One region of the Janthinobacterium sp. Ant5-2-1 genome, then DNA from elsewhere that is predicted to be linked to it. Evidence: predicted binding sites of a transcription regulator. Region 1 holds the regulator's gene; each other region holds the start of a gene.

Region 1 (3,104 bases):
ACTTCCATCCTGGCCCTGATCATCATCGCCGTATGTACCTCGCTGGCCCTGCGCACGCCCCTGAAAATGGACGTGATCCGCGACCGCGGTTCGATGGGGCGCGAAGTGGAAGACGGCATGATCGAAAACGTCTACCGCCTGCAGATCATGAACACGTCCGAGCAAAGCCAGCATTTCAAGATCAGCGCTACCGGCTTGCCGGGCCTGACCTTGCTGACGCGCGAAGAAGTGACCTTGCAACCGACGGAAACGCTGGGCTGGCCGATCCGCCTGCGCGTGCCGCACGGCGTGGGCGAAAAGGGCTCGAACAAGATTGCGATCGAATTGCAATCGCTGGACGACCCGTCGCTGCATGTGCGTGAAAGCGCGGTCTTCATCGTGCCGCGTTAATGCAGGAAGGTCGGTCCCCGCACGGGGACTGGCCGTTTAAAAGGAGAAATACCATGTCCGACAGTCTGAAACTGCAGCCTCGCGTTGCACCGTGGTACAAGCATCGCTGGCCATGGCTGCTGATGATCGGTCCCGGCCTGTCCGTGGTCGTCGGCAGCTTCATGGGCTATATCGCGTTTACGCAGCCCGACGCGCTGGTGGTGGGCGATTATTACAAGCAGGGCAAGGCCATCAACCAGGATTTGAAGCGCGACACGATCGCCAGCGACCTGGCCATGGATACGAGCCTGGCATACGACGTGGCGTCAGCGCGCCTGACCGGTTCCGTGCACAGCTTCGGCAAGGCCTATCAGGCTCCTTTGCAGCTGCACCTGGCGCATGCGACCTTGCCGGAAAAAGATATCAAGCTGCTGGTGCAACCCGATGCGGCCGGCAATTTCTCGGTCGCGCTGCCGATGCTCGAGCGCAGCCGCTGGCAAGTGCTGGTGGAAAACGACAAGCGCGAGTGGCGCCTGTCCGGCATCTGGACCTGGCCCGTGCAACGCAGCATCGCGCTGCATGCCGACGAAGAACTGTAAGCCTTATTTACAGACGTCCGTGCCTGCCGTAATGGCTTTTAACTTGGCCGGCTGCAAGATCTCGATCTCGCGGTTCGAGACGCGCAGCCAGCCCTCCTTCTTGAATTTGGACAATAAACGGCTGACGCTTTCGATGGTCAGGCCCAGGTAGTTGCCGATTTCCTCGCGCGACATGCGCAACTGGAAATTGCTGCCCGAATAGCCGCGCGCTTCATAGCGCGACGCCAGGTTGACGATGAAGGCGGCAAAGCGCTGCGTCGCCTGCATATTGCCCAGCAACAGCATCACGCTTTGCTCGCGCGTGATTTCCTGGCTCATCATGCGGTGAAAATGACGCAGCAGGGTCGGCATATTGCCCAGCAATTGTTCCAGGCTGGAAAACGGGATTTCACACACTTCGCTGTCTTCCAGCGCCACCGCATTACAGTGGTGGCGGTCGGCGCTGATGGCGTCCATGCCCAGCAGTTCGCCGGCCATCTGGAAACCCGTCACCTGCTCTTCGCCACCGGGATTGATCTGGTACGTCTTGAAGTGCCCCAGACGGATCGCGTACAGGTTCTGGAACGAGTCGCCGATGCGGAACAGCGAGGCGCCGCGCACGACCTTGCGGCGGCGGCCGATGATCTGGTCCAGCCTGTCCATGTCGCCCATATCGAGGCCCATCGGCAGGCACAATTGATGCATGCTGCAGGTCGAGCATCGCGCACGCAACGCTTCCACGTTCACTGTGGGCAAGGTTGGAGTGAGGAGCGCTTCAGTCATGTCAGTACCTTTTAGAAAATGCAACAACAAGTTTACTGCATAAGGGTTGCCGTGTGCCAATTTCACCGCAATTTCGGCGAATAAACGACGTCCAGCCTTTAATTATATGGCAACATCGTCAAAAGCCCATGCGGGAAGGGCCATTTGCGCGGCGGCGCTTGCCAAGCTGGGGTATTGATAGGAAAATTCCTGACAGCATTATCTGCCGCCTGTGCCGCCCGGTACTGAAAAGGAAATCATGAAGCCTCTCGGCATCAAAGCAAAAGTCGCGCTGGCCACCAGCCTGACCTCGATCGCCATGATCGCGCTGGTCACCATGATCCAGGTGCAGCACATGCGCGACGACTTCACGCGAGTACTGCTGAGCCAGCAGTCATCCCTGATCAGCCGCACTGCTGCCGAGCTCGACGACAAGCTGGGCATGCTGCTGCAGATCGTCACCCTGACGGCCAGGCAGCAGCCGCCGGAATTGATCGCCCAGCCCGCCCAGTTGCGCGAATACTATTCGCGCCGCTCGATGCTGGTGCTGTTCGACGACGTGCTGGTGCTCGACGCGCAGGGCGCCGTCGTGGCCGACATGCCGGAAGTGGCGGGACGCGCCGGCATCAACGTTGCCGAACGCGAGTATTTCCAAACCGTCCTGCGCACGCGCCAGCCCATGATCACCGAACCGATGCTCGGCAAATCGAGCGGCATGCCCATCGTGCAGATGGTGGCGCCCGTGCTGGCCGCCGATGGCCAGGTGGCCGGCGTGGTGATCGGCGTGCTGCGCCTGTACAAGGACAACCTGCTGGGGCGCCTGCGCTCGGAAAAGATCGGCAAGAGCGGCTATTACTTCATCCTCACGCGCGGCGCCGTGCCGCGCTACGTGCTGCACCCCGATACCAGCCGCTTGCTGCAGCCGCGTCAGCCGAACGCCAACCTGACGACCACCCAGTTGCTGAAGGAAGATGGCGAAGGCAGCATGGTCAGCACCAACAGCCGCGGCATCACGGCCGTCAACAGCTTCAAGCGCCTGAAATCGGTGAACTGGCTGCTGGCCACCTCGCTGCCCGTGGCTGACGCCTTCGAGCCGTTCGATGGCGTGCTGTACCGGCTGGTGCTGTGGAGCATCCTCGCTTCGCTGCTGGCCGCAGCCGTGCTGGGCTGGGTCACCGTGCGCCTGCTGTCGCCACTGGTGCGCCTGCGCGACACCCTGCTGGCCCTGCGCACCAGCGGCAGCCGTTTCACCCCCGTGCCGGTGCAGCAGCGCGACGAGATCGGCGAACTGACGGAAGCGTTCAACGGCCTGATGAGCGAACGCGACCGCCTGCAGCAGGAACTCGAATCGCGCGCGGCCGAGCTGGAACAGGAGCGCGACCGGGCCGAGGCGGC
Region 2 (3,104 bases), on a different contig from region 1:
TCGGCTTTGTGATGTCGACGATGGTGGGCCTGCTGTTTTACATGGCCGCCTCGCTGTCGATCGAAAACGATGCCAGCGAGCTGTTCGACAATCTAGCCCGCAATACCCAGAAAAACATCGAATCGCGCGTCAAATCGTATGCCAACCTGCTGCGCGGCACGGCCAGCCTGTTCCACGCCAACGACCACGTGAGCCGCGAGCAATTCCACCGCTACGTGAAAAACATCGCCCTGCAACAGAACTACCCGGGGGTGATGAACCTCAATTACAGCCAGGAACTCGACGAGTCGCAGCGCGCCGCCTTCGAAGCGGCCATGCAGCGCGACTATCCGCCGGGGCGCGACGGCTATCCAGCGTTTGCCATCCATCCGCCCGCCCCGCGCGAGCGCTACTCCGTGCTGGTGTACATCGAGCCGATTGCCAGCGCCCCGGAAAAATATGGCTATGACATCGCTTCGCGCCCCCTGATCGCCGAAGCGCTGGCGCTGTCGCGCGATTCCGGCCACATCAGCAATTCCGGCGTGCCCGTGCCGATGGAAGGCCGTCCCCAATTAACGGGCATGGCCATGCGCCTGCCCGTGTACCGCTACGGCATGCCGGTCGATACGGTGGAGCAGCGGCGCGCGGCGTACCAGGGGTCCGTCGGCATCGGCTACGACCTGGTGACGATGATGCGCAGCGCGCTGGCCGACATGCCGGTGCGCAACGTCCGCCTGACCCTGTTCGATATCGGCCCGCAGGCGCGCGCCCCGCTAGACTTACCGCACGACATGCGCCCCATCTTCGACAGCACGACGGCGGGCATGCATGCGCCATGGTGGCTGCCCGGCAATTCCGGCCGCTACCTGAGCAGCACGATGCTGATCGAACACAACAGCCGCGTGTGGCAAGCGCTGTTCAGCGTGCGCAAGAGCGACCTGTATACGCGCTTCGACGCCTTTTTGCCATGGCTGGCCCTGCTGATCGGCTTTGCCAGCACCATGCTGCTGTATATGCTGTTCCACACCCTGGCGTCGTCGCGCCGGCGCGCCATCCAGATGGCCAACGGCATGACGGAGGAATTGCGCGCCAGCCAGATCCGTCTGCAGCTGTCGCACCAGAAACTGCGCCGCCTGGCGGCCCATGCGGACCAGATCAAGGAAGAAGAGCGCAAGCGCATCGCGCGCGAAATCCACGACGACCTGGGACAGAACCTGCTGGTCTTGCGCATCGACGCCGACATGCTGGCCTCGCGCACGCATCGCCGCCACCCGCGCCTGAACGCCCGCGCCCGCTCGACCCTGGAGCAGATCGACGCCACCATCAAGAGCGTGCGGCAGATCATCAACGACTTGCGCCCTACCGTACTGGACCTGGGCGTGAATGCGGCCGTCGAATGGCAGGTGGCGCAATTTCGCCAGCGCACGGGCATCGCCTGCGAAGTGAGCGAAAGCCATGACGACATTTGCCTCAGCGATCAATGCGCGACGGCCCTGTTTCGCATCCTGCAAGAGTCGCTCAGCAATATTTCCCAGCATGCGAATGCCAGCCGCGTGCAAGTCAAGCTGGAAAAGTGCCGCGATACGGTGTCGATGAGCATCAGCGACAACGGCGTGGGCGCGGCCATCGACGGGCGCAACAAGCTGGGCTCGTTTGGCCTGGTGGGCATCGAGGAGCGCATAAAATTGCTGGGCGGCACTTTTTACATCGAAAGCAGCCCCGGCGCCGGCATGAGCGTGCACGTCAGCGTACCGCTGGGCGCGGACGCCACCGCGTTTCCCTACCAGGAAGAAAGCCGGGTCAGCAGCTGACGGGCGTACGCACGCATGAAGCAAGCTCAGCTTGCATATTTCGTAATTAGATGCAATATTGATGTAGAACAATTCAGCGCCCGCCCGCCATGGGCCAGGCATTCCTCGACCACTTGCCAGGAGTACGCACCCGCCGCTTTCCCTTGTTTCACCGTATTTCCCACAACGCTCTTTACCAAAGGACATTCATGGATACGAACGACAGTTTCAAGGCAATTGCCGATTTGAATTTGGACGCGATCAAGGTCAAGCTGATGCACCGCGAGTCAGGCGAGGGATGGAGCCTGGAGAAGGCGAATGCGGTGGAATTCGAATACCGCCGCTTCCTGATCCTGATGAAACAGTTTCCGGAAGAAGAAACGGCGCCGCTGATGGACGTCGATACCTTCTGGCACTACCACATCCTCGACACCCTGAAATATGCGGCCGATTGCGAACAGGTGTTCGGCTACTTCCTCCATCACTTCCCGTACATCGGCTTGCGCGGCGAAGACGACGAAGCGGCGCACCATCGCGTGGGCGAGCGCATGAAGCAGCTGTATGAACAAACGTTCGGGGAAGATTATATTCGCGCAGAAACGGCGTATTCGGGGCGCGCCGTACAGGCGGCGTATTCGGGACGGGCTGTGCAGGCTGCGTATTCAGGACGGGCTGTGCAAACAGCATTTTCCAGTGCGGCGGTACAGGCAACGGCCTACTCGGGCCGGGCCGTGCAAACGGCGTTTTCCAGCGCGGCGGTGCAGGCGACGGCGTATTCGGGCCGCGCGACCGGGGCTGCCAGCACCGCATTTTCCAGCGTGCCTGCCTCACTGGCTGCAGCGGTGGTCAAGTCGTCTTCGACTGGCCTGGAAATGGGGCGTTTCTATATCGATCGTCCGGTACTGAACCGCGAGCCGCAATAGAAAAGCGGAAAACGGATGTGGCTGCCGCACGCGGCAAGCCTGACTTACCCAGACGGCACCTCTCAGTTTGCCGTCTGTCAGGCGCTCTTAGGCAGCCATCAACTCGCGCAGTTCACGAATGCTGAAATCGCTGATTTCATGCATGCGGATGAGGATCGTGGCGCCGATCGGCAAGGTGTTGTGACGAATCTTGCTGATAACAGGTGGCGCCACTTCCAGAGCTCGCGACAAGGCGGCATCGTTTTTCAGCTGCAGCTTGTCGATGATCGCATCAAGGACGCGATTCGGGTTGTAGGTAGGCAAAGAGGTAATTTGTTTGAGAGACATGATCAAAAATCCGTACTTGTTGTATTAGAGCGAAAAGAAACCGAATGTCTCTTTCACAATAATTCAGGGTAAACACACTAAAAAG
Region 3 (3,104 bases), on a different contig from region 1:
AATTGGCGCGTATCGTCGCCATCGTCGTTACCGCCTGCTGCATCGACATGCCCCCTTGCACGGCCAGGGTGGAGGCTTGCCCCGCCAGCTCGCAAGCCAGCTGGGCGTTGTCGGCATTGTCATTGACGGCTTGCGTCAGCGCTTCCATGGCGCTCGACGTTTCTTCCAGCGAACTGGCCTGCATTTCCGTGCGCGCCGACAAATCCAGATTACCGGTGGCAATTTCCCGCGAGGCCGTGTCGATCGATTGCACGGCGTCCATGATGGTGCGCAAGGTCTGGTTCAGGTGGGCGATGGTCTGGTCCAGCACGCGCGAGGTGGCGGCGATTTCGTCATTGCCCTGCTTGGGCGCGCCGGCTGTCAGCTTGCCCGCCGCCAGGTCTTGCACGGCGTCGGCGATGCCGCGGATCTCCGCCAGCATGGCGCGGCGTACCAGCATGGTCACGACGATGGAAACGAGAATCGATAGCAGCACCGTCAGCAGCAAGCTCCAGCCGAGGCTGCGAAACTCGGCGCTGGCCGTCGCATGGGCTTCGTTGCTGAGGGTTGTTTCCAGGGCAGACAGCTGCGTCAGCTGCGTATTGAACTGGACGAATTGGGTTTCCGCCTTGAGCATGGAATTGGTGGCGATCGACTGGTCCATCTGCGCCATTTCCATGGTTTCCAGCACGGCCTTGCGATAGCCGGCCAGGGCCGTGATGGCCGCATCGACGAGGGTGCGCTCGGCGCCCGTGGCCGTGGTACGCAGCGTGGCCAGCTGAGTGCCGATGGTCGCATGGCGCGCCTTGATCTGTTGCTCCAGCGTATCGAGGCGGGCCTTGGCGAAGCTGCCATTCGTCCACGACAGCAATTGGTACATATTGCCGTGCACCTGCCTGGCCTCGCCTAGTACGTCGGCAGCCGCCTTCAAATGCGTGATGCGTACCCGCACCATGTTTTCCAGCGAGGCATTTTGCCGCACCATGCCATACCAGGCGCCGCTCGAGCTGAGTATCAGCAGCAGCAAGACCAGGGTGGGCGCCAGCAATAATTTTGGTCCGATGCGTAATTGATTGAGCATACTTGACTCCTGGCTATGGCTGTTCCAACCGCAGGCGGCGCGTGGTGTGCGTGCGCGCCGCCCCTGTCTTATTTTTTGTAGATGCCCGCTTCCAACACCACATCGTTGACGCGCAGGATGTAGGTGGTCTTCGGCTCGATCTTGCCGCTGGTGGGATTCTTATACTGGTAGTCGACCCAGCCCTTGCCTTGCTTTTGCGCCAGTTCGATGATTTCACGGCGATATTTCTTGCCATTCGCATCGGGTACGTCCGTCAGATCCTTGCCCACGATGGAAGGATTGATGGGGTGGGCCAGCACGATGCCCGTCTTGATGTCGCGCATGTCGACATACAGCGAACCCTGCACGAAGTCGGGGTCTTTCGCCGTGATTTTCTTCATCATTTCTTCCTTGCCATGCGCCTTCATGAAGGCAGCGCCCCGTTCGGCCATGGCGATGGCGTCCTTTTCCGTTGGTTCGACCGCGGCGCTGACGCTGCCGCCGGCAAATGCCAAGCACAGCAGGCTACCCGTGAATAAGCGTTTCATGAAAGCTCCTTGTGATATCGAGGGATGTGTTACCAAGTCGTAATTTACGTCGCCGAAGTCCGCCTCAGATTGCGATGGAACAAACTAAAGTGTTGCTTGTAGGCAGCTTGCAACGTATCGACGGCTTGTTGATATGCAGCAATTTGGTTCTGCACGGCAAGAACTATGATGACTTTCACAGCATGCCGAGGTGGTCTCGCATGCGGGAGAAAAAGGCTGGGATTGGCCGATATGGGGCCAATTTCATGAAAGTTATCGCTATTTACAGGCAAGGAGCCGATCGTGTCCGCACTCATTACCGAGCCGTTTTCACCCAAGTTCAAGCCGTACACACGGCAAACCATTCAGCAGGCGCGGCAGTGGGAATGGCTGCCGGAAGAGCAGCGCGAAGCCGTGCAGGTGGTGTCGCACGTCTTGCCGTTTCGCACCAATGAATATGTGCTCGATCAGCTGATCGACTGGAACAATATCCCTGACGATCCCATCTACCGCCTCGTCTTTCCCCACCGCGACATGCTGCCGCCCGAGCAGTACGCGCACTTGCGCGACCTGGTGCTGGTCAAGCAGGACAAGGCGGCCATCGACGCCTATGTGCATGGCTTGCGCTTGGGCATGAATCCCCATCCTGCCGGCCAGATGACGCATAACGTGCCGCGAGTCAACGATGCGCCCGTGCGCGGCTTGCAGCATAAATATGCGCAAACGGTGCTGTTCTTCCCCAGCGCGGGCCAGACCTGCCACGCGTATTGCACTTTCTGTTTCCGCTGGCCCCAGTTCGTCGGCATGGACGACATGAAGTTCGATGCGCGCGAGTCGCATGAGCTGGCAGCCTATCTGAAACTGCATCCGGATGTGACGGACGTGCTGATCACGGGCGGCGACCCGATGATCATGAACACGCGGCAACTGGCCGCCTACCTGGAGCCGCTGCTGGCGCCGGGCCTGGAACACATCCAGAACATTCGCATCGGCACCAAGGCAGTGGCGTACTGGCCGCAGCGCTTTGTTTCCGACCGCGATGCGGATGACTTGATGCGCCTGTTCGAGCGCATCGTCAAGGCGGGCAAGAACCTGGCCGTGATGGGCCATTACAGCCATGCCGTCGAGTTGCGCCAGGACATCGCCCAGCAAGCTGTGAAACGCATCGTCTCCACGGGCGCCACCTTGCGCATGCAGGGGCCGCTGATCCGCCACATCAATGAAGATCCGGCGAGTTGGGCCGAGCTGTGGCAGACGGGCACGCGCTTGGGGGCGATTCCGTATTACATGTTCGTCGAACGGGACACGGGTCCGCGCGGCTATTTCGAGTTGCCTTTGGCAAAGGCGCACGAGATTTTCCAGGCCGCTTACCAGATGGTGTCCGGCCTGTCGCGCACGGTGCGTGGGCCTTCCATGAGCGCCTTCCCCGGCAAGGTCGTCATCGACGGCATCGTCACCATCCATGGTGAAAAGCTGTTTGCCCTGCAATTTTTGCAGGCGCGCAACCCGGACTGGGTGCGCCGGCCGTTTTATGCGAA
Region 4 (3,104 bases), on a different contig from region 1:
CAGTCGAAGGTGAGGTTGGTGAACGGCGTCTGCGTGCCCCAGCGCGATGGCACGTTGAGGTTGAAGATCAGCTCCTGCATGTACTGGCGCACGTCCTCGTAGCGCAGGCTGTCCTTGCGGATGTAGGGCGCCATATAGGTGTCGAAGGAACTGAACGCCTGCGCGCCGGCCCACTCGTTTTGCAAAGTACCGAGGAAATTGACGATCTGGCCGATGGCGCTCGACATGTGTTTCGGCGGGCCCGATTCGATCTTGCCCGGTACGCCATTCAAGCCTTCGTGCAGCAAGGTGCGCAGCGACCAGCCGGCGCAATAGCCGGCCAGCATGTCGAGGTCGTGGATGTGCAGCGCCGCTTCGCGGTGCGCCGCGCCCACTTCCGGCGGATACACCTGGTCCAGCCAGTAATTGGCGATGACCTTGCCCGACACATTGAGTATCAGGCCCCCCAGCGAGTAGCCCTGGTTGGCGTTGGCGTTGACACGCCAGTCGCGCCGGTCCAGGTATTCATTGATGGACGCGGCGACATCGACCTGGCCGCGTGATGGAAGAACTGCATTCGTCGTCATGAAACCTCCAATAAACACAACATGCGGTGTTTTTATGGAGATTAATCACTAAATATAGTGGCGTCAAAGGGCGCGTGCAGTTGCGTGGCGAATCCTTGATGCAGGTGAAAAAAGCGTCCCCGTTTACTTTTTCGCGCGGCCCTGGCGCAGGAGGAAGCCGCTCAGGCCAAGGTAAGCGGCGCCGCAGACGGCGATGCTGACGACGGAGGCGGGCAGCACGTGCGCCCAGATTTCCCGCGCCGAGAAGGTGCTCCAGCTGGCCACGCGCGCGTCGAACGTCACGTAGTTCGCCAGCAGCCAGTAGACGGCCAGCAGGCCTGTGCAGATGGCGGCCTGGCGCAGCACGGGCATGGCGCGGCGCGCGAAGACGGCTTGCAGGAACAGCAGCAGCACGCCGGCCCAGACGCCCAGCGCCTCGGGCGACAGCACGGAGAGCGCCTCGGCGTCGTAGCCTTGCGCGGGGGCGGCCCACTGCACTTGCAGCACGGTGAGGAACAGGGTGAGCAAAAAAATCAGCAGCGGTTTGCGGGGCATGGCGGCAATCGGTGAGGGAGAAAAGTGGGGCATTTTACAGCCAGGTCAAGCAAGTTGAACGCGCGCCAGCCATGCATGCATTCCTTCACCTGCGTCAAGGACTGGGCGGTATGGGCGGGGCTATAGTCTGCACCCTGAGCCGCTACAGGACTGTGAACACCATGATGCTTGAATCAACCACCGCCACCCGCGTGGCCGGACCGCTGGAACTGGTCTGCCCCGCCGGCAGCCTGCCTGCCTTGAAGGCGGCCATCGACAACGGCGCCGACACCGTCTACCTGGGTTTTCGCGACGCCACCAATGCGCGCAATTTCGCCGGCCTCAATTTCGACGAGAAGGCCATCGCCGAGGGCGTGCGCTACGCCCATCAATACGGACGCAAGGTGCTGCTGGCGCTGAATACCTATCCGCAGCCGCACAACTGGGCCGTGTGGCGCAGCGCCATCGACCGCGCCGCGCAGGCCGGCATCGACGCCATGATCGTGGCCGATCCGGGCCTGATGGCCTACGCGGCCCAGCACCACCCGCAACTGCGTTTGCACCTGTCCGTGCAGGGCTCGGCCACCAACTACGAAGCGATCAATTTTTACCATGAGCACTTCGGCATCGCCCGCGCCGTGCTGCCGCGCGTGCTGTCGATGGCGCAGGTCGAGCAACTGATCGCCAAGACGGAAGTCGAGATCGAGGTCTTCGGCTTCGGCAGCCTGTGCGTGATGGTCGAAGGGCGCTGCGCGCTGTCGTCGTATGCGACGGGCGAGGCGCCGAACACCCACGGCGTGTGCTCGCCGGCGAAATCCGTGCGCTGGCTGGAAACGCCGAACGGTCTCGAATCGCGCCTGAACGGCGTGCTGATCGACCGCTACGCACCGGGCGAAAACGCCAGCTATCCCACCCTGTGCAAGGGACGTTTCGAAGTCAACGACGAAGAGTATTACGCCATCGAGGAGCCGGCCAGCCTGAACACGCTGGCGCTGCTGCCGCAGCTGATCGCCATGGGCGTGCGCGCCGTGAAGATCGAAGGACGCCAGCGCAGCCCCGCCTACGTGGCGCAGGTGACGCGCGTGTGGCGCGAAGCGATCGACGCCTGCCGCGACGGCAATGCGCGCTACGCCGTCAAGCCGGCCTGGATGGCGTCCATGGACAAGCTGGCCGAAGGCCAGCAGCACACCTTGGGTGCCTACCATAGATCTTGGAAATAAAGGATGAACATGCTGAAGCTTTCTTTGGGGCCCTTGCTCTACTACTGGCCGCGCGCCACCGTTTTCGAGTTTTACCAGCAGATCGCCACCACGGCCGTCGATATCGTCTACCTGGGCGAAACTGTCTGCTCGCGCCGGCATGAAGTACGCCTGGCCGACTGGCTCGATATCGCCGACATGCTGGCCGCCGCCGGCAAGGAAGTGGTGCTGTCGACGCAGGCGCTGATCGAGGCGGGCGCGGAACTGGCGACCCTGCGCCGCATCACGGGCAATGGCCGCTACGGCATCGAGGCCAACGACATGGGCGCCGTGCACTGCATGGAAAAGGGCACGCCCTTCGTCGCCGGTCCCCATCTGAACCTGTTCAATGGTCCCAGCCTGCAATTGCTGGCGCGTCTGGGTGCGCGGCGCTGGGTGATGCCGCTGGAAATGGGACAGACGGCGCTGGCCGAGATGCAGCGCCAGAAACCGGAAGGGCTGGAGACGGAAGTTTTTGCCTACGGCCGCATGCCGCTGGCGTTTTCCGCGCGCTGCTTCACGGCGCGCAACCGCAACCTGCCGAAGGACGATTGCGGCTACAGCTGCCTGGAAGAACCGGACGGCCTGCTGCTGCGCACGCGCGACGAAGTGCCGTTCCTTGTGCTCAACGGCACGCAGACGCAGTCGGCCCTCGTTTACAACCTGGTGCGCGAGCTCGACGCCATGCGCGATATGGGCGTATCCGTGGCGCGCATCAGCCCGCAAGCCATGCATACGGAACAAGTCATCGCCATCTTCGACCGCGCCCGCCGCGGCCAGGTCAGCG

The links. The regulator FNR, encoded in region 1, switches genes on or off when oxygen is low (the NO sensors DNR and NnrR bind a similar motif). The targets are predictions, from matches to a motif close to TTGATNNNNATCAA.
Region 2: a site for FNR is predicted at 1,849-1,862, ahead of ASN89_RS20830 (glycine-rich domain-containing protein). Genes of this name have one in related genera too.
Region 3: a site for FNR is predicted at 1,716-1,729, ahead of ASN89_RS02960 (KamA family radical SAM protein). Genes of this name have one in related genera too.
Region 4: a site for FNR is predicted at 1,185-1,198, ahead of ubiU (ubiquinone anaerobic biosynthesis protein UbiU). Genes of this name have one in related genera too.

What each region holds. Positions count from the first base shown of each region.
Region 1 is NZ_LNCE01000049.1:29,605-32,708, forward strand. Features, by position in the region: gene ccoG (cytochrome c oxidase accessory protein CcoG) at 1-390, shown strand, start outside; gene ASN89_RS16730 (FixH family protein) at 444-968, shown strand; gene fnr (fumarate/nitrate reduction transcriptional regulator Fnr) at 972-1,730, opposite strand; gene ASN89_RS16740 (response regulator) at 1,969-3,104, shown strand, end outside.
Region 2 is NZ_LNCE01000066.1:21,197-24,300, forward strand. Features, by position in the region: gene ASN89_RS20825 (CHASE domain-containing protein) at 1-1,790, shown strand, start outside; gene ASN89_RS20830 (glycine-rich domain-containing protein) at 1,979-2,692, shown strand; gene ASN89_RS20835 (hypothetical protein) at 2,780-3,019, opposite strand.
Region 3 is NZ_LNCE01000010.1:47,889-50,992, forward strand. Features, by position in the region: gene ASN89_RS02950 (methyl-accepting chemotaxis protein) at 1-1,060, opposite strand, end outside; gene ASN89_RS02955 (cache domain-containing protein) at 1,129-1,587, opposite strand; gene ASN89_RS02960 (KamA family radical SAM protein) at 1,870-3,104, shown strand, end outside.
Region 4 is NZ_LNCE01000004.1:77,981-81,084, forward strand. Features, by position in the region: gene ASN89_RS00525 (ribonucleoside triphosphate reductase) at 1-566, opposite strand, end outside; gene ASN89_RS00530 (hypothetical protein) at 690-1,100, opposite strand; gene ubiU (ubiquinone anaerobic biosynthesis protein UbiU) at 1,262-2,299, shown strand; gene ubiV (ubiquinone anaerobic biosynthesis protein UbiV) at 2,309-3,104, shown strand, end outside.